DNA from 3 places in the Streptomyces luteosporeus genome. Region 3 is predicted to be linked to each of the others. Evidence: riboswitches for the same ligand, from Rfam matches in the RefSeq annotation. Region 3 holds a riboswitch; each other region holds the start of a gene.
The links. A riboswitch is a leader RNA that binds a small molecule or an ion and turns the genes downstream of it on or off. The one in region 3 is predicted to bind cobalamin.
Positions count from the first base shown of each region.

Region 1: linked by a shared signal. The riboswitch ahead of ABD361_RS21065 (cobalamin biosynthesis protein) and the one ahead of cobN (cobaltochelatase subunit CobN) in region 3 are both predicted to bind cobalamin.
Region 2: linked by a shared signal. The riboswitch ahead of ABD361_RS24880 (ribonucleoside-diphosphate reductase subunit alpha) and the one ahead of cobN (cobaltochelatase subunit CobN) in region 3 are both predicted to bind cobalamin.

Region 1 is NZ_BAAASL010000016.1:49,212-58,672, forward strand. It holds gene ypfJ (KPN_02809 family neutral zinc metallopeptidase) at 46-936, shown strand; gene ABD361_RS21035 (VOC family protein) at 941-1,363, shown strand; gene ABD361_RS21040 (hypothetical protein) at 1,392-2,798, opposite strand; gene ABD361_RS21045 (alpha/beta hydrolase) at 2,889-4,034, opposite strand; gene ABD361_RS21050 (class II aldolase/adducin family protein) at 4,084-4,779, opposite strand; gene ABD361_RS21055 (inorganic phosphate transporter) at 4,892-6,124, shown strand; gene ABD361_RS21060 (hypothetical protein) at 6,151-6,384, shown strand; cobalamin riboswitch at 6,680-6,800, shown strand; gene ABD361_RS21065 (cobalamin biosynthesis protein) at 6,859-7,830, shown strand; gene ABD361_RS21070 (cobyric acid synthase) at 7,827-9,383, shown strand; gene ABD361_RS21075 (putative cobaltochelatase) at 9,383-9,461, shown strand, end outside.
Region 2 is NZ_BAAASL010000022.1:18,418-27,878, reverse strand. It holds gene ABD361_RS24885 (ribonucleotide-diphosphate reductase subunit beta) at 1-214, opposite strand, end outside; gene ABD361_RS24880 (ribonucleoside-diphosphate reductase subunit alpha) at 214-2,619, opposite strand; cobalamin riboswitch at 2,785-2,909, opposite strand; gene mctP (monocarboxylate uptake permease MctP) at 3,104-4,735, opposite strand; gene ABD361_RS24870 (DUF3311 domain-containing protein) at 4,732-5,034, opposite strand; gene ABD361_RS24865 (carbonic anhydrase) at 5,349-5,969, shown strand; gene ABD361_RS24860 (SulP family inorganic anion transporter) at 6,005-7,525, shown strand; gene ABD361_RS24855 (hypothetical protein) at 7,742-7,894, shown strand; gene ABD361_RS24850 (phenylacetate--CoA ligase family protein) at 8,028-9,281, shown strand; gene ABD361_RS24845 (glycine-rich domain-containing protein) at 9,278-9,461, shown strand, end outside.
Region 3 is NZ_BAAASL010000012.1:89,398-98,858, reverse strand. It holds gene ABD361_RS17560 (trypsin-like serine peptidase) at 1-411, shown strand, start outside; gene ABD361_RS17555 (hypothetical protein) at 463-1,185, opposite strand; gene ABD361_RS17550 (VWA domain-containing protein) at 1,185-2,441, opposite strand; gene cobN (cobaltochelatase subunit CobN) at 2,532-6,134, opposite strand; cobalamin riboswitch at 6,161-6,303, opposite strand; gene ABD361_RS17540 (cobalamin biosynthesis protein CobG) at 6,579-7,850, shown strand; gene ABD361_RS17535 (precorrin-8X methylmutase) at 7,847-8,497, shown strand; gene ABD361_RS17530 (precorrin-2 C(20)-methyltransferase) at 8,494-9,461, shown strand, end outside.

The DNA of each region.
Region 1 (9,461 bases), on a different contig from region 3:
GATACTCGTTCCGGGAGGACGGCGAGCCCGGAGGGCGGTGCGCGCATGCAGTTCGACGACGACGCGGATCTCGACACCTCGCAGGTGCAGGACCGGCGCTCGGGCATCCCCGGTGGCGGGCTGACCGTCGGGGGCGGCATCGTCGGGCTGATCGCCCTGGCGCTCGGGCTGATCTTCGGCGTCGGGCCGCAGGAGCTGGGGCTCGGCGGCGGCGCTCCGGCGCCGCACGCCTCCGCCAGCACGGAGGCCGAGGTCGCCCGCAGCTGCCGTACGGGCAAGGACGCCAACACCCGGCAGGACTGCCGCATCGTCGGGATCGTCAACAGCGCCCAGTCGTTCTGGAGCGGGGAGCTCACGCGCCGCTCGGGCACCTACACGCCGGCCTCGACCGTGCTGTTCACCGGCCGGGTCTCCACCGCGTGCGGCCCCGCGACCTCGGCCGTCGGCCCCTTCTACTGCCCCGGCGACCGCAAGGTCTACCTGGACCTGGGATTCTTCGACGAGCTGCGCACGAAGTTCGGGGCGAGCGGCGGGCCCTTCGCCCAGGCGTACGTGGTGGCCCACGAGTACGGGCACCACGTCCAGAACCTCACCGGCACCCTCTCCCGCGCCCAGGACCGGCTCACCGGCGCCGGCAGCAACTCGGTCAAGGTCGAGCTCCAGGCCGACTGCTACGCCGGCGTCTGGGCGCATCACGCGACGACGACCCCGGAGAAGTCCACCGGCCGGCCGCTGGTCAAGCAGCTGACCAAGGCGGACATCGACGACGGCCTGTCGGCCGCGGCCGCCGTCGGCGACGACCGCATCCAGGAGCGGTTCCAGGGCAAGGTCACGCCCGAGAGCTGGACGCACGGCTCGGCGGCCCAGCGCCGGCAGTGGTTCACCACCGGGTACACGACGGGGGACACGACCCGCTGCGACACCTTCAAGGAGTGACCTCATGACAGGGACGAGCACCGCCGCGCCCACGATCAGCCCGGCACTGCTGTACGACGACGCGAAGGCCGCGATCGACCAGCTCACCGAGGCCTTCGGCTTCACGCGGGCCGCGCTGTACGAGAGCGAGGACGGCACCGTCCTGCACGCCGAGCTCGTCTACGGCAACGGCATCGTCATGGTCGGCTCCAGGGGCCGCGGCGGCGTCTTCGACGACGCGATGGCGGGCGCCGGGCCCGTCGGCGTCTACGTGGTCGTCGAGGACACCGACGCGCACCACAAGCGGGCGGTGGAGCACGGCGTGGAGATCGTGATGCCGCCGACGGACCAGGAGTACGGCTCGCGCGACTACATGGCCCGCGACCTCGGCGGCAACGTCTGGAGCTTCGGCACGTACGCGCCCCAGGGGCCGCAGGTGGCGGGCTGAGGGCGCGCCCGCAGCGGCGCGGGGCCTGCTACGCGCCGCCCCGGTGCACCTGGAACGCCGCCCGGCGCACCGCCTTGGCCAGGGCCGGGTCGGGGTGGGCGGCGGCGAGGGCGACCAGCACCTGGACGGTGCGGGGGTGGCCCACCGCGCGTACCTCCTCCAGCAGCCCCGGCACGGTGCCCTGCACCGCCGACTCCAGGTGGCGCACCAGCAGGCGCCCCTCCCCGTGGTCGGCCACGGCCGCCGCCGTGTCCACCCACAGCCAGGTGGCCTCCTCGCGGGTGAGCACCTCCGCGGCTTCCTCGGGGTCGTGTCCCTCGTGCTCGGCCAGCCACAGCAGCGCGTACGGCCGCAGGACGGGCTCGGCGGCCGCGGCCCGCACGGCGGGCTCGGCGGGCGCACCGACCGCGCGCAGCGCCTCGAAGGCCAGGCCGCGGACCATGGCGTCGTCGCCGCGGGCCGCCTCCAGCAGCTCGGTGACGGCGCTGCGCACGGGCCGGGCCGCCAGCCAGGCGCGGTACTCGGCGCGGGCGGGCCCGGGGGTGAGGTCGGCGCAGCCGAGCAGCATGGCCTGCGCGGACAGCTCGATGTTGCCGGCGGGGCTCTGGGCGGCGACGCAGATCTGCTCCAGCTTGACCCACACCGCCCAGTTGCCGAGCGGGGTCAGCACGGCCTCGGCGGCCGGGCCCGTGCCGCGCACGACCAGGGCGCCGACCGCCTCCAGGGCGGCGAGGGCCCAGTGCAGCAGGCCGGGCAGCGGGTCGCCGGCGGCGGCGCGGGCGGGGGCGGGCGGCGTCGGGCCCCCGTAGGGCACCTCGCACCGCTCGGCGCGGATCTCGGCGACGCGCTGCTGCAGCAGGTCGAGCAGCATCGCCAGCGACACCGGCCCGGCCGACAGGTGCATGACGGACAGCAGCTGCGGGACGGCCTCCACGACCTCGGCGGCGACCGTCGGGTCGGCGTCGGCGGGCTCGGGGTGGGCCAGGGACCAGGCGTCGAAGAGGGCGACCCAGCCGCGCAGCACGGCGCTGTCGTCGCGGTCCCACGCCTGCAGCCGCCAGCCGGGCCGGGCGGTGTCGCCGTGCAGCTCCAGCAGGCCGGCCAGGCGCGCGCGGTCCCAGTGGTGGCGCACCTCGTGCGGCGTCAGCCCCAGTGCTGCAGTGGCGCGTTCGGCCGTGGGGCCGCACAGCCCGCCTTCCGCGCCGGGCCGCAGCACGGCGCCGCGGGCGCACTCCTCGGCCGCCCAACGGGCCAGCCGGACCGCGCCGGTGAGGCCGGCCCGGGCCAGCCGGGCGAGTTCCTGCCGGTCCGGGGTGCCGGCGGGCGGGCGGGGCGCCGGACGGGCGCCGCGGCCCGCCACGGCCCGGCGGGCGGCCGTGATCGGCTGTCGGGGGACCAGTCTGAGCCGGGAGTCGCGCGGAGTACGGGACGTCACAGGAGCAGTCTTGCCGTTCACGCTCCGAAAACCCAATCGGAATCAACTATCCGGCCGCGCGGGGCCCCTGGCGGGGTGCCACGGGGCGCCTCACATGAGGGGGACGAGGAAGCGCCGCAGCGCCTCCTCGTAGCGCTCCGGATCGGTGTTCCAGGCGCCGGCGTGGCCGGCGCCGCGCACGGTCTGCAGGGAGAACAGCGCCGGTTTGCGGGCGACGAGCGCGCGGGAGCGCTCCAGCGGCGCGAGGGTGTCCTCGGTGCCGTGGAGGACGAGGACGGGCACCTGGAGCGGGCCGGGGTCGGCGGCCTCGACGAGTCCGTCGGGGGCGAGACCGAGGCGGCCCTCGGCCGCCCGGACCGCAAGCGGAATCAGCGGCGCCGGGGCGCGGTGGACCGACAGCGCCCCCATCAGGGCGGGCCAGTCGAGCACCGGGGAGTCCAGGACGAGCCCGCTGACGCGCCCCCGTATCTCAGGGCCGGAGCTCCCCTCCGCCTCGCGGACGGCGGCCAGCAGCGCCATCGTCGCCCCGGTCGACCAGCCGTGCAGCACCACGCGGCGGGCACCGCTCGCCACCGCGTACCGGACGGCGGCATCCACATCCCGCCACTCCCGGGCGCCGAAGTGGCTGATTCCGTGCGCCTGGCGCGGGGCCCCGGGATCACCCCGGTAGGTGACGGCGAGCACCGGCAGACGATGCCGGTGCAGGAACGGCATCAGCACCATGGCGTGCTCGCGGCCGGCGAACGGGCCGTGCACGCTGATCACCCACGTGTCGCGGCCGCCCGGCACGAACCAGGCGGGCAGCGGCCCCAGCTCGCCCGGCACCGTCACGTCCTCGTGGTCGATGCCGAGCGCGTCCCGGGGCGTGCCGGTGTGCAGCTGCGGGGTGAGCCGGACCCGGTCGCCGGGCTGCAACGTGCCCGTGACCACCTTCTCCAGGCGCCGCACCACGCAGTCGTGCGGATGCGAGACGTCCGGGACGACCGGCCCGACGACCGCGTGCACCCGGCGGCCGGCCAGGCCGTACGTGCCGGGGCGCAGCGCGGCCGGGGTACGGGTGAGGGTGACGGTGCCGGACGCCACGTCGTGCACGGTGAGCCGGGGCTCACCCGGCAGCGGGTGGCCCGGGGCGGCCTTCAGGGCGGCGTCGCCGGCGTAGCGGCCGACGGCGACGGCGGCTGCGCCGAGGCCGATCAGTGTGGTCGCGGCCCACGCGGCCGCTCGGCGGGCGCTCACGCCTTCCAGTGTGGGCGGCGTCGGCGCCACCGGCCAGTGGGCGGGCGACCTACGGCTTCTGGCCGTAGCCGGAGAGTTTCTCCGCCGCCTGCGCCAGCTGGTCCGGGGAGAGCAGGGCCGGGGTGCCGCCAGGGACGGAGGAGGCCGCGAGCCACAGCCGGCACATCCACTCCAGCTGGGCCGTGCGGTCGTACGCCTGGTCGAGGGTGTCGCCGTGGGTGAGGGTGCCGTGGTTGCGCATCAGGCAGCCGGTGCGGCCGTCGAGGGCGGCCAGCACGTGCCCGGCCAGTTCCTCGGTGCCGTACAGGGCGTACGGGGCCACGCGCACCGGGCCGCCGAGGGCCGCGGTCATGTAGTGGACGGCGGGCAGCTCGCCGACCAGCAGGGAGACGGCCGTGGCGTGCACGGCGTGGGTGTGCACGATCGCGGCGGCACCGGTGGCGCGGTAGACGGCCAGGTGCATGGGCAGTTCGCTGGTGGGGGCCAGGGTGCCGAGCACCTGCCGGCCGTCGAGGTCGACGCCGACGGCGTCGGCGGGGCCCAGCCGGTCGTACGGGACGCCGCTGGGCGTGACGAGCACCACGTCCCCGACCCTCGCGGAGACGTTTCCCGACGTGCCCACCACCAGCTGATCGGCGGTGCTGCGACGGGCCGTGGAGACCACATCCGCCCAGGTACGGGCGATGTCGTCGGGGGCCGGGACCCCTTGCCCGGGGATCCCCGGGGACGGTTCGGACAGCTTCATCGATCTCCACCTCCGGACGCCTTCGCCACTGATCGCGACCCCGTTCACCTTCCGTTCACCCTGAGTCCCTACGGTCGCCGCGTACTGACCATCGAACTGATTGCCTGGGTGAATGGAACACATCACGCTTCTCATCGGGATCGTGATCGTCACGGCCTTGGTGTTCGACTTTACGAACGGCTTCCACGACACGGCCAACGCCATGGCCACCACCATCTCCACCGGAGCGCTCAAGCCCAAGACCGCGGTCGCCATGTCGGCCGTCCTCAATCTCGTCGGTGCGTTCCTGTCCGTCGAGGTCGCCAAGACGATCTCCGGGGGCATCATCGATGAGAGTGCCGGCATCCGGCCCGAAGTGATCTTCGCCGGCCTCGTCGGCGCCATCGTCTGGAACATGCTCACCTGGCTGGCCGGCCTGCCCTCCAGCTCCTCGCACGCCCTCTTCGGCGGCCTGATCGGCGCCACCGTCGCCTCCGTCGGCTTCCACGCGGTCAACGCCGACAAGGTCGTCATGAAGGTCCTCATCCCGGCGGTCGCCGCGCCGATCGTGGCCGGCATCGCCGCCACCGTCGCCACCCGCCTGACCTACCGCCTGGCCAAGGGCCGCGACGAGCGCGACACCGCGAAGGGCTACCGCGCCGGCCAGATCGCCTCGGCCGCCCTGGTCTCCCTCGCCCACGGCACCAACGACGCCCAGAAGACCATGGGCGTCATCACCCTCACCCTGGTCGCCGGCGGCGTCGTCGCCCCGCACTCCGACCCGCCCATGTGGGTCATCGTCTCCGCGGGCCTGGCCATCGCGCTCGGTACGTACCTCGGCGGCTGGCGCATCATCCAGACGCTCGGCAAGGGCCTCACCGACATCAAGCCCGCCCAGGGCTTCGCCGCCCAGACCGGCGCCGCCACGGTGATCCTCGCCTCCTCCCACATCGGCTTCGCCCTCTCCACCACCCAGGTCTGCTCCGGCTCGATCATGGGCGCCGGCCTCGGCCGCAAGGGCGGCGTCGTGCGCTGGTCGACCGCCGGCCGCATGGTCGCCGCCTGGGGTCTGACCCTGCCGGCCGCCGGCCTCGTCGCCGCCGGCGCGGCGCTCCTGGCCGACCAGGGCCAGTGGGGCGTGACCGCCGTCGCCGTCCTCGGCCTCGCCGTGTGCGGCGGCATCTGGGCGGCCTCGCGCCGCAAGCCGGTCACCCACGACAACGTCAACGACCTCAACGAGCCGCAGGGCATCGCCGCCCCCGCCGCCGAGCCCGTCGGCGTGGTCACCGCGGCCCTCCAGGCCGTCGCCCCGCCGCCGGCCGGCCCCGCGGCCGCCCCCGCCCCCGCCCCCGCGACGACCGGCTGAGCGCCGGGCACGGAGGAAGAAACACCATGCACATCGACTGGGCAGCTTTCGCAGAGGTCTTCGGGGTCAGCCTCGTGGTGACCGTCGGGCTCGTGGGCCTGTTCACGCTCGGCATCGTCGGCACGTCCCGCAAGGCGGACGCCGCGGATGCGGCGGGCGGTACGGCGGCCGCGGGCGCGCTGGCGCGCACCGGCGCGTACGCGTGCTTCGCGCTGTGCGCGGCGGCCGTCGGATACGGCATCTCGCTGATCGTGGCCTGAGGCCACGCGCCCGGAGGGGCGGGACGGGGGTTTTCGGCCCCGGTCCCGCCCTTTCGCCGTTTCCCGGGGCTCCGCCCCGGACCCCGGTCCTCAAACGCCGGACGGGCTGATTTCAGCCCGTCCGGCGTTTGAGGACACCGGGCGCAGCCCGGTCCGGGGGTCCGGGGGCTCGCCCCCGGGAAACGGTGAAAGGGCGGGTCAGGGGCTCGGCCGCCCGCAGGGCCCCGCCCCCGGCCGCGAGTTGACGGGCCTTCCAGGCCCATGGTGGACTGCCCGGGCCAAACGGCGACAGCAGAGGAAGCCGGTGCGAATCCGGCGCGGTCCCGCCACTGTCACCGGGGAGTGTCCCCCCACCCGCAGGGCCACGGCGCGAGCCGGAAGGCCGGGGGCGACGCGGATCCGGGAGCCAGGAGACTCTGGTCGCCGGTCACGTCGAGCCAGGGCGAGGACCCTGAGTGAGGACACGCATCGGCCATGCCCTGTCGCGGTTTCGCCTGCGGCGCCGCCCTCGGATTCCTGGGCGACCTGGTTGTCGGTGACCCCCGCAGGGGGCACCCTGTTGCCGCGTTCGGGCGTGCGGCCCACGCCCTGGAGCAGCGCTTGTGGCGCGACGACCGCGGACGCGGTGCGCTGTACGCCGCCGTGTGCACCGGTACCACCGTGGCGGGCGCCGCGCTGCTGGCTCGTGCGGTGCGCGGCCGGCGGGGCGCGGACGTCGCCCTGACGGCGGCCGTCACGTGGGCGGTGATCGGTGGGACGTCGCTGGCCCGGGAGGCCCGGGCGATCGGCGGGGCGCTGGCCGCCGGCGATCTGGAGGTGGCCCGGGAGCGGTTGCCGCATCTGTGCGGCCGTGATCCGTCGTCGCTGGACGCCCAGCAGATCGCCCGTGCCGTGGTGGAGTCGGTGGCCGAGAACACCTCGGACGCCGTCGTCGGCGCCCTGGTGTGGGGCGCGCTCGCGGGCGTACCCGGTCTGCTGGGCTTCCGGGCGGTGAACACGCTGGACGCGATGGTCGGTCACAAGTCGCCGCGGCACCGCCGCTTCGGCTGGGCGTCGGCCCGGCTCGACGACGTCGTCGGCTGGCCGGGGGCGCGGCTGACCGCGGCCCTGGCGGTGCTCGCCGCGCCGGATCCGCGCGGTGCCGCGCGGGTGGCGCGGCGGGACGCGCACCGTCACCCGAGCCCCAACGCCGGCCCGGTCGAGGCGGCGTTCGCGGGGGCGCTGGGGGTGCGTCTGGGCGGGACGCTGGCGTACGGGGGCCGCGTCGAGCACCGGCCCGTCCTGGGCGCGGAGCTGCGCGCCGTGCGCACCGGGGACATCGAGCGCGCGGTGCGCCTTTCGCGCCGGGTGTCGCTGCTGGCGCTGGGCTGTGCGATCGGGGGCCGGGCTGTGGGCAGCCTTCTGAAGGCCGGGACGACGAGGACTGGGAAAGCGAGGAACCGGTGACATCGCAACCGCGGGGCGGGGGCCTGCTGGTGGCCGGGACCACCTCGGACGCGGGCAAGAGCGTGGTGACGGCGGGCATCTGCCGCTGGTTGTCCCGCAAGGGCGTCAAGGTCGCGCCGTTCAAGGCGCAGAACATGTCGCTCAATTCGTTCGTGACGCGCGAGGGCGCGGAGATAGGGCGTGCGCAGGCCATGCAGGCGGCCGCGGCGCGCGTCGAGCCGAGTGCGCTGATGAATCCGGTGCTGCTCAAGCCCGGCAGCGACCGCAGCAGCCAGGTCGTGCTGATGGGCAGAGCAGTGGGCGAGCTGAGCGCCCGCGGTTACCACCAGGGGCGTCAGGAGCAGTTGTTCGCCACGGTCACGGAGTGCCTGGCCGAGCTGCGGCGTACGCACGACGCGGTGATCTGCGAGGGCGCCGGCAGCCCGGCGGAGATCAACCTGCGCCGCTCCGACATCGTCAACATGGGCCTGGCCCAGGCCGCGCGGCTGCCCGTGGTCGTGGTCGGCGACATCGACCGGGGCGGGGTGTTCGCGTCCTTCTTCGGTACGACGGCGCTGCTCTCCCGCGAGGACCAGGAGCTGATAGCGGGGTACGTGGTCAACAAGTTCCGTGGCGACGTGTCGCTGCTGGAGCCGGGGCTGGCGATGCTGCGGGACCTGACGGGCCGGGCGACGTTCGGCGTACTGCCGTTCGCCCACGGCCTGGGCATCGACGAGGAGGACGGCCTGCGGGTGTCGCTGCGCGGCGCCGTCCGCGAGTCGGTGGTCGCCGCCCCGCACGGCGCGGACGTGCTGCGGGTGGCCGTGTGCGCGGTGCCGCTGATGTCGAACTTCACGGACGTGGACGCGCTGGCGGCCGAACCGGGCGTCGTCGTGCGGTTCGTGGACCGCCCCGAGGAGCTCGCCGACGCGGACCTGGTCGTCGTCCCCGGCACGCGCGGCACCGTGCGGGCGCTGGCGTGGCTGCGGACACGCGGGCTCGCCGACGCCCTCGTACGGCGGGCGGCCGAGGGCCGCCCCGTCCTGGGCATCTGCGGCGGCTTCCAGCTGCTGGGCGAGCGCATCGACGACGAGGTCGAGTCGCGGGCGGGCACGGTCGAGGGGCTGGGCCTGCTGCCGGTGCACGTGCGGTTCGCGGCGGAGAAGACCCTGGCCCGGCCCGTCGGCGAGGCCCTGGGCGAGCCCGTGGAGGGGTACGAAATCCACCACGGCGTGGCGGACGTACGCGGCGGGGACGAACCGTTCCTGGACGGCTGCCGGGTGGGCGCCGTGTGGGGCACGCACTGGCACGGCTCGCTGGAGAGCGACGGCTTCCGCCGGGCGTTCCTGCGCGAGGTCGCCCGCGCGGCGGGACGGGCGTTCGTCCCGGCGCCCGGCACGTCCTTCGCCGCGCTGCGGGAGGAACAGCTCGACCGGCTCGGCGATCTGATCGAGGAACACGCGGACACGGACGCGCTGCTGCGCCTCATCGAGGACGGGGTGCCGGCCGGCGCCCCCTTCATCCCGCCGGGGGCGCCGCCACTGACCCGTTCCCTCCAGGGAGGCAACCGCTGATGTCCTCGTCCACCTACCCCTTCACCGCCGTCGTCGGCATGGCCGACATGCGGCTGGGTCTGCTGCTCAACGCGATCT
Region 2 (9,461 bases), on a different contig from region 3:
AGGCGACCAGGCGGCCGATCATGTGCTGCTCACCCGGGGAGAGCTTGGCGAGGTCGGCGACGTCCGAGTGGAGGTCGACCTCCTCGACGGTCCAGGTGTTCTTGATCGCGTCGCGGTAGCGGTCGTAGAAGTCCGGGTACCGCATGGGGCGCAGGGTCAGCTCGAAGCCCGGGTCGAGCAGGTTCTTGGGGCGGTCGTCGGATGCCGTGGTCATTACTGGCAGGCCTCGCAGGACTCGGGGTTCTCAAGGGAGCAGGCGATGGCGTCCGCGTCGGGCGCGGCCTGCTGCACGGGGATGGTCGTGGCGGCACCGGCACTCGCGCCGGAGGCGGCGCGGGCGATGCGGGTGGCCGGGCGGGAGCGCAGGTAGTACGTCGTCTTGATGCCCTGCTTCCAGGCGTACGCGTACATCGAGCTGAGCTTGCCGATGGTCGGCGAGGCCATGAACAGGTTCAGCGACTGGCTCTGGTCCAGGTACGGCGTACGGGCCGCGGCCATGTCGATCAGGGCGCGCTGCGGGATCTCCCAGGCCGTGCGGTACAGGTCGCGGACGTCCTGCGGGATCCACTTCATGTCCTGGATGGAGCCGTTGGCCTCGGTCATGGCCTCGCGGGTGGCGCGGTCCCACACGCCCAGCTCCTTGAGGTCGTTCACCAGGTAGGTGTTGACCTGCAGGAACTCACCCGAGAGCGTCTCGCGCTTGAACAGGTTCGACACCTGCGGCTCGATGCACTCGTACACGCCCGCGATGGAGGCGATGGTGGCCGTCGGCGCGATGGCCAGCAGCAGGGAGTTGCGCATGCCGACCGCGGCGATGCGGGCGCGCAGCGCCTCCCAGCGGTCCTCCCACGCGGCGACGGCGTTGGGGTAGTGGTCCGGGTGCAGCACGCCGCGGGCGGTGCGGGTGGCCTCCCAGGCCGGGTGCGGGCCGTGCCGCTCGGCGAGGTCGGCGGACGCCTCGTACGCGGCGAGCATGATCCGCTCGGAGATCTTGGTGGACAGCTCCTTCGCCTCGGCCGAGTCGAAGGGCAGGCGCAGGCGGAAGAAGACGTCCTGCAGACCCATCAGACCCAGGCCCACCGGGCGCCAGCGGCTGTTGGAGCGGCCGGCCTGCTCGGTCGGGTAGAAGTTGATGTCCACGACGCGGTCGAGGAAGGTGACGGCCGTGCGGACGGTCGCGTCGAGCTTCTCCCAGTCCATGTCGCCGTCGGCGCCCAGGTGCTGCGCCAGGTTGACCGAACCGAGGTTGCACACGGCCGTCTCGCCGTCGTTCGTGACCTCGAGGATCTCGGTGCACAGGTTCGAGGAGTGGACGACCGCGCCCTTCTCGGCCGTCTGGTTGGCCGTGCGGTTGGCGGCGTCCTTGAACGTCATCCAGCCGTTGCCGGTCTGCGCCAGGGTGCGCATCATCCGGGCGTACAGCACGCGCGCGGGGATGGTGCGGACGGCCTTGCCCTCGGCCTCGTAGCGGCGGTAGGCGGCGTCGAACTCGTCGCCGTACAGGTCGACCAGGTCGGGCGTGTCGGCGGGGGAGAACAGCGACCAGTCGGCGTCGGCCTCGACGCGGCGCATGAACTCGTCCGGGATCCAGTGCGCGATGTTCAGGTTGTGGGTGCGGCGGGCCTCCTCACCGGTGTTGTCCCGCAGCTCCAGGAACTCCTCGATGTCCGCGTGCCAGGTCTCCAGGTACACGCAGGCGGCGCCCTTGCGGCGGCCGCCCTGGTTCACCGCGGCGACGGAGGCGTCCAGGGTGCGCAGGAACGGCACGATGCCGTTGGAGTGGCCGTTGGTGCCGCGGATGAGCGAGCCGCGGGAGCGGATGCGCGAGTACGACAGGCCGATGCCGCCCGCGTGCTTGGAGAGCCGGGCGACCTGGTGGTAGCGGTCGTAGATCGAGTCCAGCTCGTCCAGCGGGGAGTCCAGCAGGTAGCAGGACGACATCTGCGGGTGGCGGGTGCCGGAGTTGAAGAGCGTGGGGGAGGAGGGGAGGTACGACAGCGTGCTGGTGAGCCGGTACAGCGCCGCCACGTCCTCCAGGGCCCGCTCGCTGTGGTCCTCGGCCAGGCCGCAGGCCACGCGCAGCAGGAAGTGCTGCGGCGTCTCGATCACGTCGCGGTGGATCGGGTGGCGCAGCAGGTAACGGCTGTGCAGGGTGCGCAGGCCGAAGTAGCCGAAGCGGTCGTCGGCGCCGTCGGCCAGGGCCGCCTCCACGAGCGCGTCCAGGCGCGCGGCGTGGGTGGCGACGAAGGCGGCCGTGTCGTCGGCGATGAGGCCCTCGCGGTGGCCCACGGCGACCGAGGCGGAGAAGGAGGTGGCGCCCTGGCCGGCCGCCTCCTCGGCGATGGCGCGGGTGAGCAGGCGGGCGGCGAGCTTGGAGTACTCCGGCTCCTCGGCGATCAGGCCGGCGGCCGCCTCGGTGGCGAGGGAGCGCAGCTCCGCCTCGTCCGCCGCGGCGCTGCGGCCGCGCAGCGCGGCGGCGGCGACCTTGCCCGGGTCGGTGGCGGGCAGATCGGCGGTGAGGTCCGTCAGGGCACGCAGCAGCGCGGTCCCGGGGCCGTCGGCCGCTTCCGCGTTCGCTGAGACGGGACCTGCAACCGGATCTGCGGGCGCGATGGTCACGAGTGGCTCTCCTCGCTCGGCTGTGGTGGCCGGGCGGGTGCGCGCGACGGTCGCGTACGGGCACGTCCGACTCGGAACTCGGGAGCGTGCCGCGCAGCGTCCGCCGGCCCAACCCGCGAGGCCCGGACGTGTTCAACGCCCATGGCCGAGCCCGGGGCGGGCTCGGTGGTGGGCGCGCTGCCGGCAGGTCCTCGGACTGGTGGTGCGGTGTTTGTGCGCACTCGTTCACCGTTGCGGGACAGTTCCGGATTTGCACCGGATTCCCCTGCGGCGACAGCGAGCACGAGCATACATCTAGTGCCGGGCCTCGCACGCGCCCCCACATGTTGTGTCGGCGCGTCATGAGGTGGTTGCGGAATGTGGTAGGGGAGGCGTCCTTGCAGGCAAGAGCCGGACGGGCTGCGCCGCAGCCCGTCCGGCTCTTGGTGGTCTCTTGACGGAGTCTTCCGGAGGAGTTTCCCGTCGGGCGGGGGTCGGGTGGGGTTCAGCCCGCCGCGGGCGCCTCCACGGTGGCCGGCGGCAGCTTCTCCTGCACGCCGGGGTCGCCCGCATCGGCCGTGTAGTCCGACGGCCGCGTGAGGTCGACCCCGTCCGGCGCCCCCACCGCCCGCAGGACGAGTGTGGCGACCACCGCCACCAGCACGTTGACCACGAACGCCGTCAGGCCGATGTACCCCTTCTCCCCGATGAGCGGAATGAGGTTGGTATTGCCGAAATGGTCCTGCGTGGCGCTGGGTGTCGCGTACGCCCGCCACGTCCCGTACGCCATGCCCGCGGCCCACCCCGCCAGCAGGCCCCAGCGGTGGAACCAGCGCGTGAAGAGCCCGCCCACCAGCGCGGGCACGGTCTGCAGGATCCAGATGCCGCCGAGCAGCTGGAAGTTGATGGCGACCGTTTTGTCCATCGTCAGCACGAAGGCGAGGGCGCCGACCTTGACCAGCAGGGATGCGATCTTGGACACCTTCGCCTCGTGCTCGGGCGTGGCGTCCGGCTTCAGGAAGTCCTTGTAGATGTTGCGGGTGAACAGGTTCGCCGCGGCGATCGACATGATCGCCGCCGGCACCAGCGCCCCGATGCCGATGGCGGCGAACGCCACGCCCGTGAACCAGTCGGGGAACATGTCCTCGAACAGCTGGGGGATCGCCAGCTGCCCGTTCTTCACCTTCACCCCGGCGGCGATCGCCATGAAGCCGAGCATGGCCAGCAGGCCGAGCATGAGGGAATACAGCGGCAGGATGGTGGTGTTGCGGCGGATGACGTTGCGGTTCTTGCTGGAGAGCACCGCGGTCACCGAGTGCGGGTAGAGGAAGAGGGCCATGGCGGAGCCGAGGGCGAGGGTCGCGTACGCCCACTGCGCATCGGATCCGGTCACGAGCGCACCGCGCGGTTTGCCGGTGGCCGGATTCTCGGTTGCGAACGCCTTGGCCGCCTTGGCGAAGATCTCGTCGAAGCCGCCGAGCCGCATCGGGATGTAGATGATGGCGACCGCGATGACGATGTAGATGAGGGCGTCCTTGACGAACGCGATCAGCGCCGGCGCGCGCAGCCCGGAGGAGTAGGTGTAGGCGGCCAGGACGCCGAAGGCGATCAGCAGCGGCAGGTCCTTGACGAACCAGTTGGCACTCTCGCCGCCGCCCACGCCCAGGACGTCCAGTACCGCCTGGATTCCCACCAGTTGCAGCGCGATGTACGGCATGGTGGCCAGGATGCCGGTGACGGCCAGGGCGACGGACAGGCCGCGGGAACCGAACCGGCCCCGGACGAAGTCCGAAGAGGTGACGTAGCCGTGCCGGTGCGAGACCGACCACAGGCGCGGCAGGAAGGTGAAGACGAGCGGATAACAAAGGATGGTGTACGGCACGGCGAAGAATCCGGCCGCTCCGCCCGCATAGACGGCGGCCGGGACGGCGACGAAGGTATAGGCCGTGTAGAGGTCGCCGCCCAGCAGGAACCAGGTGATCCAGGTACCGAAGGAGCGGCCGCCCAGCCCCCACTCGTCGAGGCTGTCGGCGCTCTCCGCCTTTCGCCAGCGCGCGGCCCAGAAGCCCATGACCGTCACGGCCAGGAAGAAGAAGACGAAGACGGTCAGTGCCACACCGTTGACCCCTTCCTTCACTTCGATTCACCTCCCTTGAGCAGGCGTTCGCGACGGCGAACGAGGACATAGGCGATCGTGGTCAGCAGCGTCGCGATGAGCACCCACAACATCTGGTACCAGTAGAAAAAGGGAATACCGATGAAGGCCGGGGAGACGCGGGCGTAGGAGTCGACCCACAGCATGGCCACGAAGGGGATGGCCAGGCAGATCCCGGCGACGATCAGGGGTGCCGGGGAGGCGGTCGCGCGCGTGCGCGGGCCGTCCGCGGCCGTATGGGCAACCGGTCGTCCGGCTTGTTGCTCGGGGGGTTCCGACATCAGTGGCTCCGTCCCTGGGTGCGATCACATGTGTAATGCGCTGGAAATCTAGGGGAGCTCCTGCCCGGCGTCACCCCTCTTCCGCATATCGGGACGCCGGCCGTCGACGGAATGTCGTCTTCCGTTGCCTCGCCGCAATGGACTGGACCAGCTGATCGTCAACTGTCAACTCTTGTCCAGGATTTGACAAGAATTTTTATCTCCCCTCCTGGGGTAATGCACTGGTAAAGTGCTGGTCGCAGCAAGCTCTTGATCCGACCCGACCACACCGCGCCCCGGCGAAGAGCCGCAGTGGCGCAGGAGGCAGGCCCATCATGAAGTCACTGATCGACAAGGCCCGGTCCTTCGCGACCACCCACGTGGCCGACCCCCGGTACGCCGAGGCCTTCCGGGCCCTGGAAGCAGGGCAGTCCCCGGAGGTCCTCTTCATCACGTGCTCCGATTCGCGCGTGGTGCCCGCGCTCATCACCGGCGCACGCCCCGGCGAGCTGTTCGAACTGCGCACCGCCGGCAACGTCGTTCCCCCCTATCCCACCAGCGGCGGCTCCACGGGAGAGGCGGCCACCATCGAGTACGCCGTGAGCGTCCTCGGCGTCCGCGACGTCGTCGTCTGCGGGCACTCCCACTGCGGCGCGGTGGGAGCCGTCGTCCGCGGCGAGGACCTCTCGGGCGTCCCGGCCGTGCGCGAGTGGCTCGACCGCTCGGTGCCGCCGCACGCCCCGGTCCGTACGGTCGCCCCGGACGCGCCGGACGTCGCCACCGCCGTACAGGCCCACGCCGTCGCCCAGTTGGAGACGCTGCGCGCCTATCCCTGCATCGGCGAGCGGATGGCGGACGGCGACCTGGCGCTGCACGCCTGGTACTACGAAGTGCACACGGGCGCGGTGAGAGTGCACCGGCCCGAGGAGGGCCTCCTGGCGTTCGGACCCCTGTGACCCGGCCCGACACGAAGACCGAGGGATCCTCACCCATGTACTCCGCTTCCTCCTCCACCGCCTCCTCCGCCTCCTCCGCTTTCTCTGCTTTCAAGAACCCGGCCGTCCTGCGCCAGGACGTCCTGGCCTCGCTCGTCGTCTTCCTCGTGGCCCTGCCGCTGTGCGTCGGCGTGGCCGTGGCGTCGGGCGTGCCCGCCGAGCTGGGCCTGATAACCGGCATAGTCGGCGGGCTCCTCGTCGGCCTGATGCCGGGCAGCACCATGCAGGTCAGCGGGCCGGCCGCGGGTCTGACCGTGCTCGTCTTCGAGGCCGTCCGGGAGTTCGGCCTCGGCATGCTCGGCGCGATCGTGCTGCTCACCGGCGTGCTCCAGATAGGGCTGGGCGCCGTGCGGTTCGGCCGCTGGTTCCGGGCCATCTCCGTCTCGGTCGTCCAGGGCATGCTGGCCGGCATCGGGCTCGTCCTGATCTTCGGCCAGCTGTACACGATGGCCGGCGTCAAACAGCCGCGCTCCGGGCTCGAAAAGATCTCCGGCGTTCCGGGGCTGGTCGCCGACATCGCCACCAGCAGCACCGCGCTGACCGCCTTCGCCGTGGGCCTGGGCACCGTCGCCGTCCTCGTCGGCTGGAAGAAGCTGCCGGCCAAGGCCCAGTTGGTGCCCGCCCCGCTCGCAGCCGTCGCCCTGGCCACCGCCGTCAGCGCGGGCTTCGGTCTCGACGTCGCCAAGGTCAAGGTCCAAGGGCTCCTCGACGCCGTCCAGCCGCCCGGCCTGAACGACCTGACCTCCCTCGGCAGCGCCGGCGTCGTGGGCACGGTCGTCGCCTTCACGCTCATCGCCTCCGCCGAGTCGCTGTTCAGTGCGGCGGCGGTCGACCGCATGCACGACGGCCCGCGCACCCAGTACGACAAGGAGCTGATCGCCCAGGGCGTGGGCAACGCCGTGTGCGGCGCCCTCGGCGCCCTGCCGATGACCGCCGTCATCGTCCGCAGCTCCGCCAACGTCCAGGCCGGCGCGCGGACGAAGCTCTCCCGCATCCTGCACGGCGCCTGGCTGCTGCTGTTCACCGCACTGCTGCCCACGGCGATCGGGGTCATCCCGCTCGCGGCCCTGGCCGGCGTCCTGGTGCACGCGGGCTGCAAGCTGATACCGGTCAAGGAGATCGGCCCGCTGTGGCGCAAGCACCGCGGTGAGGCGGCCGTCCTCGCCGTCACGGCGATCGCCATCGTGACGACCAGCATGTTCGAGGGCGTCGTCCTCGGCCTGGTGCTGGCCGTGGCCAAGTCCGCCTGGGAGACCTCGCACGTCCAGGTCGACGTCCGGGAGCTCACCGGCGGCCGGATGGTCGTCACCCTCACCGGCAACGCCACCTTCCTGCGGCTGCCGCGCATCCTGGAGACGCTGGAGGCACTGCCCAAGGACCGGCCCATCGAGCTGGACCTGTCGGCGGTGCGCCATCTGGACCACGCCTGCCGCACGGCTCTGGAGAACTGGTCCGTCCGCCACAACGACAGCGGTACGGAGCCGGTGTTGATGAAGGAGCCGGTCTTCAAGGCGTAGGCGCTCGGTGAGGGCTGCCCGTCGGTGCGAGGCCGGCGGGCAGCTCCGCCATGCCCAACTCCAGTGCCTACAGGGGGTATTGAGCGGCTCGTACCGCATGGCACTTCATTGACACTCCATTGGCCAAGCCTTTACCTTCGGTGTGGCGGTGCATAAGCAAGCACATCGCCGCATTCCTTGCATTCGTTGCATTCTTGACCAACCCGGAGGTTCTCCATGGAGCAGCTGATCAAGAAGATGGCGCAGGACGAGGTCTGGAAGGGCTGGGTGGCCGCCAACTCCGCCCAGGGCGCGAAGGACGGCTGCATCAGTGCGGCCCCGAAGGCCGGCTGCATCAGCGTCGCCGGCAAGACCGGCTGCATTTCCTGAACCGGCCCCACTGCAGCGACCGGAGCGGGCCGCCGGGGCCACGGCGCCCCGACGGCCCGCTCCACCGTCCTCGCCCCGGAAGGTGGCCATGAACGCCATGAATGCCGTGAACGCCATGAATGCCATGAATGCCATGAACGGTCAGCCGTCGCCCGACGTCGTCGACCGCGTGCGGGACATCCCGGTCTACCGCGCCTCGGTCGACCGAGGACACTTCCCCATCCTGGAGAAGCCCGAGATAGCGCGCGGATTCCCCGACAACTGGATGACACCGCAGCTGGCGCGGGCCCTTGAGACCGGCGAGGCGGAGTTCGTGCTCTCGACGGGCACCAACCACGCCCGGATGCAGCTCATCCGGCCCCCGTACTTCCTGCTGCGCTCCTACTACCGGCTGTGGAGCGAGCACCCCGACATCGGCTGGACGTGGCACGAGGGCTGCCGTCGCGTCTCCCTGACCACCGTCCTGGCCACGGAACACGTGGCGCGGGTCAACGCCGCCAAGCGGGGCGCCGCGCCCGGGCCCGTACCGCCGCTGGACCAGCGGTGGCTGGACGACCGCACGCTCTACCTCAACCTCCGCCTCGACCCCGCCCTCTGGGACCGCGCCGACGTCGAGCGGATGCTCGCCGAGGTGCGGGCCGTCGGCGCGGCCCACCCCCACGGCGGCTACCACCTCGACTGCTCGGCCCATCACCTCGCCCACCTCGTGCGCAAGGTCGAGCAATGGGGGCTGCGGGATGCGCTGCCGCGCCCGTCCAGCATCATCCACGCCTACGAGTACGCGCCGCGCAACGTACGCCGTTACCTGCGCGCGTATTTCGACTGCCCGGTCATCGACCTCTTCGGCAGCACCGAACTCGGCTACCTCTACTACAGCGACCGGCACGGCCGGTACCGGCCCTACCTGGACGACATGAGCGTCGAGCTGATCCCCGTCGCACCCGGCAGCTCCATCCACAGCCTCATCGTCACCAGCGTCCGCAACCCGTACATGCCGCTCGTGCGCTACCGCTCCGGCGACTGCGTCCGCACGCTCGACGGCACCCCCGACCCCGGGCGCATCGCCGCCTTCTGCGGCCGGGAGAAGGAACTGCTCGCCACCCCGCACGGCCCGGTGGCGCACGCCGACCTCGACAACCGCGTCGCGGCGGTGTCGGACCGCGTGTTCCTCCACCAGCTGCAACTCACGGGCGAAACCGACTGCCGGCTGGCGTACACGACGTTCGACGGGCAACCGCTGGACGCTTCCGCAGCCACAGCCCTGGAACGGTCCGTGGCCGACCTGACCGGGCGGCGCTGCTCGCTCGTGCACCGCACCCACATCCCCATCGGCGCGTCCGGCAAGTACGCCTGGCTCGCCACCGATGCAGGACAGGAAGCCCCATGAGCACACCCCGGCACACGAGCCCCGCCGACCTCCGCGCCCGGCTCGGCGAGGACCTCCACGAGGAAGTCGTGCAGTACGTCACCCACCGGACGGGGCACGAGCGGGCGTACGCCGAACGCCAGGTCCTGGAATGCCTGCGCTACCTCTATCTCGTCTCCCGCCACCGCGAGCGGCTCGGCG
Region 3 (9,461 bases):
ATGGGGCCGCGCGCGGACGGCACGGACGTGCAGGAGGCGGTGGGCGCCTTCGACCTGGCGATCCGGCCGGGGTACGACCACCGGAACGTGCGTCTGATCGGCTATCCGGGCAGCAGCGACGCGAAGTACCCCAAGCCGCTGGACTGCACGTCCTCCACGCACCGCTACACCAGCACCGATCCGGCCGCGCCCGGTGACTTCCTGGAGATCGCCTGCGCGGGTTACGTGGGCGGCACCTCGGGCGGCCCGTTCCTGGTGCGGTGGGCCACCGGGTACGCGGTCGTGGGGGTCATCGGCGGCTACCACACCGGTGGGGACACCCCGGACATCTCCTACAGCTCGTACTTCACCGAGGACCTGCTGGAGCTGTATCTGCGGGCGGTCGACGGCGAGGAGTCCGCACGACGCTGATGCCCGGCGTGCCGGTGGCGGCGCCCCGGGGCCGGGGCGCCGCCACCGGTGTCACCTGCGTCGCGGGTGACGGGTGAGGGTGTAGCCGCCGATGGCGGCCAGGGCGCACAGGACGGCGCCGCCGAGGGTCCAGCCCCAGCGGCCCGACCACCAGCTGCCGTTCCAGCCGTCCTCGGGCTCGGTGACGGCGGCCGCGTGCAGCGGCGCCCCGAGCGAACCGCCCTCGGCGCGTGCCCCGCCGGCGTCCTCCGCCGTGACCTGCATCTCCGCGTGCACGGGCAGGCCCATGTCGCGGTCGGGTGCGTCGGCGACGGTCAGGCGCACGTAGTACGCGCCGGGCAGCGGGTCGTTGGCCCACCGCTCGGCCCACGGCCGTACCGTGCGCAGCGTGCAGGTGAGGGTGACGGAGGCCTCGTCGCGCGCCGCTCGCTGCGTCGGTGCGCCGGAGGCGCACGCCTGCCGGCGGCGCAGGCCGTCGAAGACGTCCAGCTGCCAGGTGGCCGTGCCGTTGCGGGTGGCGGTCTCGGGCAGGGTCACGGTGGCCTTGACCGTGGGCTGCTGCCCGGCGCCCGCCGGGAACTGCCAGTAGAGGTAGTCACCGGTGGAGGCGTCGGCGGTGGCCCGCTGACCCTGTTCGACGGCGACGGCGGTACGGAAGGCCGTACCGGCCTCACTGGGCGCCGGCCTGCCCTCGTCGGCGGTGGCGGCGGGGCCGAGGCCCAGCAGCACCGCACCGGCGGCGACCGTGGCCGCCAGGAGCCGCTTGACGTACATCAGTTCTCCCTCCACACGGCCACGCGCCAGCGCGCCAGCCAACCCCACAGCAGACCGGCCAGCAGGCCCGTGCCGCCGAGGACGAGCAGCAGCACCCACCCGCGGCCCAGGCCGAAGGCGGCGAGGTCCGAGGGGTCGTCCGGGCCCTTGACGACGTCGACGGCCAGCTCGACCGGCAGGCCCGGCTCGCGCTTGACCGAGGGCGGGGCGGCGAAGGACTGGGAGACCTCCAGGCAGACCGTGCGCGGGTCCTTGTCGTCCTTCGAGGCCCGGTAGACGGGCCGGCGCAGGCCGGCGGACATCACGTCGGTGCGGCCGTTGCCGGCGTCGGAGCCCCGGACGAGCTCCTGCCCGCCCTCGCTCACGGCCCGCAGCAGCACGCCGTAGTCGCGCTCGACGGCCCGGTCGGCGGCCACGCTGACGGCGGCCCGCAGCTCCTGGCCGGGCTTGACCTTCACGCGGTACCAGCGGTGCTCGCCGAACCGCTCCCGGTCGGTCCACAGCCCCGCGCCGATCTCGGGCGCGGTGGCGCAGGAGGCGCCGCCCTGAGTGGCCCGCGGCGTCTGGACGGGGGTGTCGGCCCGCTTGACGAGCTGCTTGATGCGGCCGGAGAGCTCCTTGCGGTGGTGCACGGTGGTGTACGTGCCGCCGGTGGCCTCGGCGATGCAGCTGAGCTGCTCGCGCGTCTTGTCGTCGGCGGCCAGGCCGAGCGTGTCGACGGTCAGGTGGGTGCCCTTGGCGGCCAGTTCACGGGCCACGTCGCACGGGTCGGGCTGGCCGCAGGAGTCCTCGCCGTCGGTGATGAGGACGATGCGCCGGGTGCCGCCCCCGACGTCCAGGTCCTGATCGGCGCCGCGCAGCGCGTACCCGATGGGCGTCCAGCCCGTCGGCTGCAGCCGTGCCACGGAGTTCTTGGCCTCGGTCCGGTTGACGGCCCCCACCGGGTACAGCTTCTCGCTGTCCCGGCAGCCGATCGCCTTGTCCTCCCCGGCGTACGTCGCCCCGAGCGTCCGGATCCCCAGCCGCACACCCTGCGGCACGGAATCGATGACCTCGTTGAACGCCTCCTTGGCCGCCGCCATGCGCGACTGCCCGTCCACGTCCTGTGCCTTCATCGAGCCACTGACGTCGAGCACGAGCTCGACCTTCGGCGAGTCCTTGGAGGGCCCGTCGGCGGCACTCGCGGGCACCGCACCCCCGGCAAAGGCGGCCAGCAGGGCACAAATCCCCGCTGCCGCCCGTTTCCTGTAGATCATTCAGGTGATCCTATGGAAAGCGGAGCCCCACGCTCAAAACGCGTGGGGCACCGCGGGTGCCGGGGAACCGTCGGCTACGGGGGGATCACCTCATTCGGCGCCGTCGGCGCCGCCCTCCAGGTTGCCCTCCGTCTCCAGGAAGACCTGGCGCAGGGCTTCGAGCGTCTCGGCGTCGGGCTTGGCCCACATGCCGCGGCTCTCGGCCTCCAGGAGGCGTTCGGCGATGCCGTGCAGGGCCCAGGGGTTGGCGTCCTCCAGGAAGGAGCGGTTCTCGGGGTCGAGGACGTAGGTCTGGGCCAGCTTGTCGTACATCCAGTCGGGGACGACGCCGGTGGTGGCGTCGTAGCCGAAGAGGTAGTCGACGGTGGCGGCGAGTTCGAAGGCGCCCTTGTAGCCGTGACGGCGCATGGCCGCGATCCAGCGGGGGTTGACCACGCGGGCGCGGAAGACGCGGGAGGTCTCCTCGACGAGGGTGCGGGTGCGGACGGTCTCCGGGCGGGTGGAGTCGCCGATGTAGGCGGCGGGCGCGGTGCCGCGCAGGGCCTTGACGGTGGCGACCATGCCGCCGTGGTACTGGAAGTAGTCGTCGGAGTCCGCGATGTCGTGCTCGCGCGTGTCGGTGTTCTTGGCGGCGACGGCGATGCGCTTGTAGGCGCTCTCCATCTCCTCGCGGGCCGGGCGGCCCTCCAGGCCACGGCCGTAGGCGTAGCCGCCCCAGACGGTGTAGACCTCGGCGAGGTCGGCGTCGGTGCGCCAGTCGCGGCTGTCGATGAGCTGGAGCAGGCCGGCGCCGTACGTACCGGGGCGGGAGCCGAAGATGCGGGTGGTGGCGCGGCGTTCGTCGCCGTGGGCGGCGAGGTCGGCCTGGGCGTGGGCGCGGACGTGGTTGTCCTCGGCGGGCTCGTCGAGGGCGGCGACGAGGCGTACGGCGTCGTCGAGCAGGCCGATGACGTGGGGGAAGGCGTCGCGGAAGAAGCCGCTGATGCGCAGGGTGACGTCGATGCGGGGGCGGCCCAGTTCCGCGAGGGGGACGGGTTCGAGTCCCGTCACTCGGCGCGACGCCTCGTCCCACACCGGGCGTACGCCCAGCAGGGCCAGGGCCTCGGCGACGTCGTCGCCGGCGGTGCGCATCGCGCTCGTGCCCCACAGGGACAGGCCGACCGACTGCGGCCAGGTGCCGTTGTCGGTGCGGTAGCGCTCCAGCAGGGAGTCGGCCAGGGCCTGGCCGGTCTCCCAGGCCAGGCGGGAGGGGACGGCCTTGGGGTCGACGGAGTAGAAGTTGCGGCCGGTGGGCAGCACGTTGACCAGTCCGCGCAGGGGCGAGCCGGAGGGGCCGGCCGGGACGAAGCCGCCGGCCAGGGCGTGGACGGCGTGCTCGAGCTCGTCGGTGGTGCCCGCCAGGCGGGGGGCCACCTCGCGGGCCGCGAAGCGGAGGACGGCGGCGACCTGTTCGCCGTGCCCGGTGGGCACGGCGGCCGGGTCCCAGTTCGCGGCCTCCATGGCCTCCACCAGGGCGCGGGCCGCGGCCTCCGCGTCGTCCGCGCTGGTGCGCGTCGCGGCGGACTCGTCCAGGCCGAGCGCCTCGCGCAGGCCCGGCAGGGCCGCGGTGCCGCCCCAGATCTGGCGGGCGCGCAGGATGGACAGGACGAGGTTGACGCGGGCCTCGCCGGTGGGCGCGGCGCCGAGGACGTGCAGGCCGTCGCGGATCTGGGCGTCCTTGACCTCGCACAGCCAGCCGTCGACGTGCAGCAGGAAGTCGTCGAAGCCGTCGTCGTCCGGGCGCTCGTCCATGCCGAGGTCGTGGTCGAGGCGGGCGGCCTGGATCAGCGTCCAGATCTGGGCGCGGATCGCCGGGAGCTTGGCCGGGTCCATGGCGGAGATCTGGGCGTATTCGTCCAGGAGTTGTTCCAGTCGCGCGATGTCGCCGTAGGACTCGGCGCGGGCCATGGGCGGGACGAGGTGGTCGACGAGGGTGGCGTGGGCGCGGCGCTTGGCCTGCGTGCCCTCGCCGGGGTCGTTGACGAGGAAGGGGTAGATCAGCGGCAGGTCGCCGAGGGCGGCGTCGGGGCCGCAGGCGGCGGACAGGCCGGCGTTCTTGCCGGGCAGCCATTCGAGGTTGCCGTGCTTGCCCAGGTGGATCACGGCGTCGGCGCCGAAGCCGCCGTCCTCCTGGGAGGCGGCGATCCACCGGTAGGCGGCCAGGTAGTGGTGGGAGGGCGGCAGGTCGGGGTCGTGGTAGATGGCGATGGGGTTCTCGCCGAAGCCGCGCGGCGGCTGGATGAGGATCAGCAGGTTGCCGCGGCGCAGGGCGGCCAGCACGATGTCGCCCTCGGGGTTGCGGCTGCGGTCGACGAACATCTCGCCCGGGGCCGGGCCCCAGTGCTCCTCGACGGCCTCGCGCAGTTCGGCGGGCAGGGCGGCGAACCAGCGCCGGTAGTCGGCGGCCGGGATGCGCACGGGGTTGCGGGCGAGCTGCTCCTCGGTCAGCCACTCCTGGTCGTGGCCGCCGGCCTCGATCAGGGCGCGGATGAGCTCGTCGCCGTCGCCCGACTCCAGCCCCGGAACCGCCTCGTCGCCGAAGTCGTAGCCCTCCTCGCGCAGCCGGCGCAGCAGGGCGACGGCGCTGGCGGGGGTGTCCAGGCCCACGGCGTTGCCGATGCGGGAGTGCTTGGTGGGGTAGGCGGACAGGACGAGCGCCAGCCGCTTCGCGGCCGGCGGGATGTGCCGCAGCCGGGCGTGGCGCACGGCGATCCCGGCGACGCGGGCGGCGCGTTCGAGGTCGGGCACGTAGGCCGGCAGGCCGTCCTCGTCGACCTCCTTGAAGGAGAACGGGACGGTGATGATGCGCCCGTCGAACTCCGGTACGGCCACCTGGGTCGCGGCGTCCAGCGGGGAGAGGCCCTCGTCGTTCTCCTCCCACGCGCTGCGCGGGCCGGTCAGGCACAGCGCCTGCAGGACGGGGACGTCGAGGGCGGCCAGCGCCCCCGCGTCCCACGACTCGTCGTCGCCGCCGGCCGAGGCGTCCGCGGGCCGCGTGCCGCCGGCGGCGAGCACGGTGGTGACGATGGCGTCCGCGTCGCGCAGCGCGTCCACGAGCTCCGGCTCGGGGGCGCGCAGGGAGGCCACGTACAGCGGCTTGGCGCGGCCGCCCGCGTCCTCGATCGCGCCGCACAGGGCCTCGACGAAGGCGGTGTTGCCGCTCATGTGGTGGGCGCGGTAATAGAGCACCGCCACCAGCGGGCCGGCCGCCCCCGGCTTGGGCGCGCGCTCCAGCTCGCCCCACGCGGGCGCGGCGGCCGGCGGCTCGAAGCCGTGACCGGTCAGCAGCACCGTGTCGGACAGGAAGCGGGCCAGCTGCTCCAGGTTGGCGGGACCGCCGTGGGCGAGGTAGGCGTGGGCCTCGGCCGCGATGCCGACGGGGACGGTGGAGGTCTCCATCAGCTGGGCGTCGGGGGCCTGTTCGCCGGTGAGCACGACGACCGGCCGCGGCCCGGCCAGCAGCACGTCGAGCCCCTCCTGCCAGGCGCGGATGCCGCCGAGGAGCCGGACGACGACGAGGTCGGCGCCCTCCAGGAGGCCGGGCAGCTCGTCGAGCGGCAGCCGGGCGGGATTGGCGAGCCGGTAGGGGACCGGGCCGCCGGCGGCACGGGCACTGAGCAGGTCGGTGTCGGACGTCGACAGGAGCAGGATCACGGCAGGCCTTCCTCGGGGTCCGCGCCCCGGGCGGTGGGAGGACGGCAGGAGTTCCTGACTTCCCACGAAGTGCTCGACTTCGTGGTCACAGTGGCGGGACCGTGCCGGAATCGCACCGGCTTCCTCCCCTGTCGCCGTCGCTGGCGCAGCCATAGTAGCCATGCGGGGTGCGCCTGCGGCGGGCCTGGCCCCACCCCCACCCTTTCACCGTTTCCGAAGGGGCTGCCGCCCCTTCGAAACCCCGCTTGGCCTCAAACGCCGGCCGGGCTGAAATCAGCCCGCCCGGAGGCACCTCCCAGCGGTAGCTGGGGAAGTTCGAGGCCACCGCGCGGCAGCACGGTCGAGCGGGGGTGCGAGGGGGCCGCAGGCCCCACTCGGAAACGGTGAACGGGCGGGGTTGGGGCCAGGCCCGCCGCAGGCGGTGCCGGTCGGTATGCTCGCCGCATGCCCGCCCGACCCGACCGTGACCGCGACGACGCCTGTCCCGGTGCGCTGCGCCTGCACGTCGCGGACGACGGCGCGCTGGCGCGCGTCCGGCTGCCGGGCGGGCTGCTGACGGCGCACCAGGCCGCCGCGCTGGCGGACGCCGCCGAGGCGCTGGGGGACGGCCACCTCGACCTCACCTCCCGCGGCAACGTCCAGGTGCGCGGCCTCGCGGAGACCTGCGGCGCCGACCTGGCCGCCCGGCTGCGCGCCGCGGGCCTGCTGCCCTCCGACCGTCACGACCGCATCCGCAACATCGCCGCCTCCCCTCTCGGCGACGGCCGCGTACAGCAGTGGGTCCGGGAACTGGACCACCTCCTGTGCTCGGGCGAACCGGACCTCTCCGGCCTCTCCGGCCGTTTCCTCTTCGGTCTGGACGACGGGCGCGGCGACATCGTCGCCCTCTCCCCCGATGTGACGTTGATCGCAAGCGCCGACGGCGCCCTGCTCTGCCACGGCCCCGCCGGACCCGGTCTCCACATCGCCGACCGGGACGCCCCGCGGGCCGCGGCCCTCGCGGCCGCCGGGTTCCTCGCCGCGCAGCGCGCGAGCGGTACGCGCGCCTGGCGGCTGCGCGAGCTGCCGGCCGAACACCGGCCCGCACCCGGCGACTTGGCCCGGCGTCTGGACGCCGCCGGCATCCCGTCCCGGCCCGTCACCGTCGCCGTCGCCCCCGCTCCCCCGCCCGGGCCGGGCGTGCTCCCCGGCCCCGGCGGCCGGCCGGCCCTGTCGGTGGCCGCCCCGCTGGGCCGGCTGACCACCGCCCAGTGGCGGTCGCTGGCCGGCATCGCCGACCGGTACGGCGACGGCGGGCTGCGTGTGACACCCTGGCGCGGCGTCATCGTCCCGGGCCTCGCGCCGGGGGCGGATCCGCAGCCGCCGGCCGCCCTGGCGCAGGAGGCCGGGCTGGTCACGTCCGCGGCGTCCGCCTGGCACGGTGCGGGGGCCTGCGCGGGCCGCCCGGGCTGTGCGAAGGCGCTCGCCGACGTGCGCGCCGACGCGGCCGCCGCGCTCGCGTCCGTACGCCCTGGTGGCCCGGGGGTGTTGCCGGTGTACTGGTCCGGGTGCGAACGGCGCTGCGGGCACCCCGGTGGCCGCTGGGTCGACGTGCTGGCGACGGGCGAGGGGTCCTACCGGGTCACCGTGCGCGACGGCCTGCGGGAGGCACCGTCGGTGACGGTGACGGCGGCAGAACTGGCCGGCGCGGTGGCGGCGGCCCGTACCACGACATGAACGAGGGCAACGAGGGCACAGTGTTCGACTACGACAAGGACGGCGCGTCCATCTACCGCCAGTCCTTCGCCACCATCCGTGCCGAGGCGGACCTCGGCGGACTGCCGACGGACGTCGCCCGGGTCGCGGTCCGCATGATCCACGCCTGCGGGATGACCGATCTCGTCCGCGACCTCTCCTACTCCCCGCAGGTGGTGGCGAAGGCGCGCGAGGCGCTGTGCGCCGGTGCACCGATCCTGTGCGACGCCAACATGGTCGCCTCCGGCGTCACCCGCAAGCGGCTCCCGGCGGACAACGAGGTGCTGTGCACCCTGACCGACCCGGCCGTGCCCGGTCTCGCCGCCCGCATGGGCACCACGCGCAGTGCGGCCGCGCTGGAGCTGTGGCGCGAGAAGCTCGGCGGCGCGGTGGTGGCCGTCGGCAACGCGCCGACGGCCCTGTTCCGGCTGCTGGAGATGGTGGCCGAGGGCGCGCCGCGCCCGGCGGCGGTGCTGGGCATTCCGGTCGGCTTCATCGGCGCGGCGGAGTCCAAGGACGCCCTGGCCGCGAACGAACTGGGGCTGGAGTACCTGGTGGTGCGGGGGCGGCGCGGCGGCAGCGCCATGGCCGCGGCCGCGATCAATGCGATAGCGAGCGAGGAAGAGTGAGCGAGAAGCCCAGCACGACCGGCCGGCTCTACGGGGTGGGGCTCGGCCCGGGCGACCCCTCGCTGATGACCCTGCGGGCCGTCGAATGCATCACCGAGGCGGACGTGGTGGCGTACCACAGCGCCCGGCACGGTCGCAGCATCGCCCGCTCCATCGCCGAACGCCACCTGCGCCCCGGCCACATCGAGGAGCCGCTGGTCTACCCGGTGACGACCGGGACCACCGACCACCCCGGCGGCTACCGGGGCGCGATGGAGGAGTTCTACGAGGAGGCCGCGGCCCGGCTGGCCGCCCACCTCGACGCCGGGCGCACCGTGGCCGTCCTCGCCGAGGGCGACCCGATGTTCTACAGCTCGTACATGCACATGCACAAGCGCCTCGCCGACCGCTACCCGACCGAGGTGGTGCCCGGCGTCACCTCCGTCAGCGCGGCGGCGGCCCGCCTGGGCGAGCCGCTGGTGGAGGGCGAGGAGGTGCTGACGATCCTGCCGGGCACGCTGCCCGAGGAGGAACTGACGGCACGCCTGGCCGCCACCGACTCGGCCGTGGTGATGAAGCTCGGCCGCACCTTCCCGACCGTGCGCGGCGCGCTGGAGCGCTCCGGCCGGCTGGCGGAGGCCCGGTACGTGGAGCGGGCCACGATGCCCGGCGAGCGCACCGGCCACCTGGCCGACGTCGACCCGCAGTCGGTGCCGTACTTCTCGGTGGCGGTGCTGCCGAGCCGCGTGGACGCGCCCCCCGTCGCGGACGGCGGCGAGGTGGGCGAGGTGGTCGTCGTCGGCCTCGGCCCGGCGGGCCCCCTGTGGCTCACCCCGGAGGCACGCGGCGCACTGGCGGCCGCGCAGGACATCGTCGGCTACAGCACGTACGTGGACCGGGTGCCGGTGCGCCCGGGGCAGCAGCGCCACGCCTCCGACAACAAGGTCGAGTCCGAGCGCGCCGAGTTCGCCCTCGACCTCGCCCG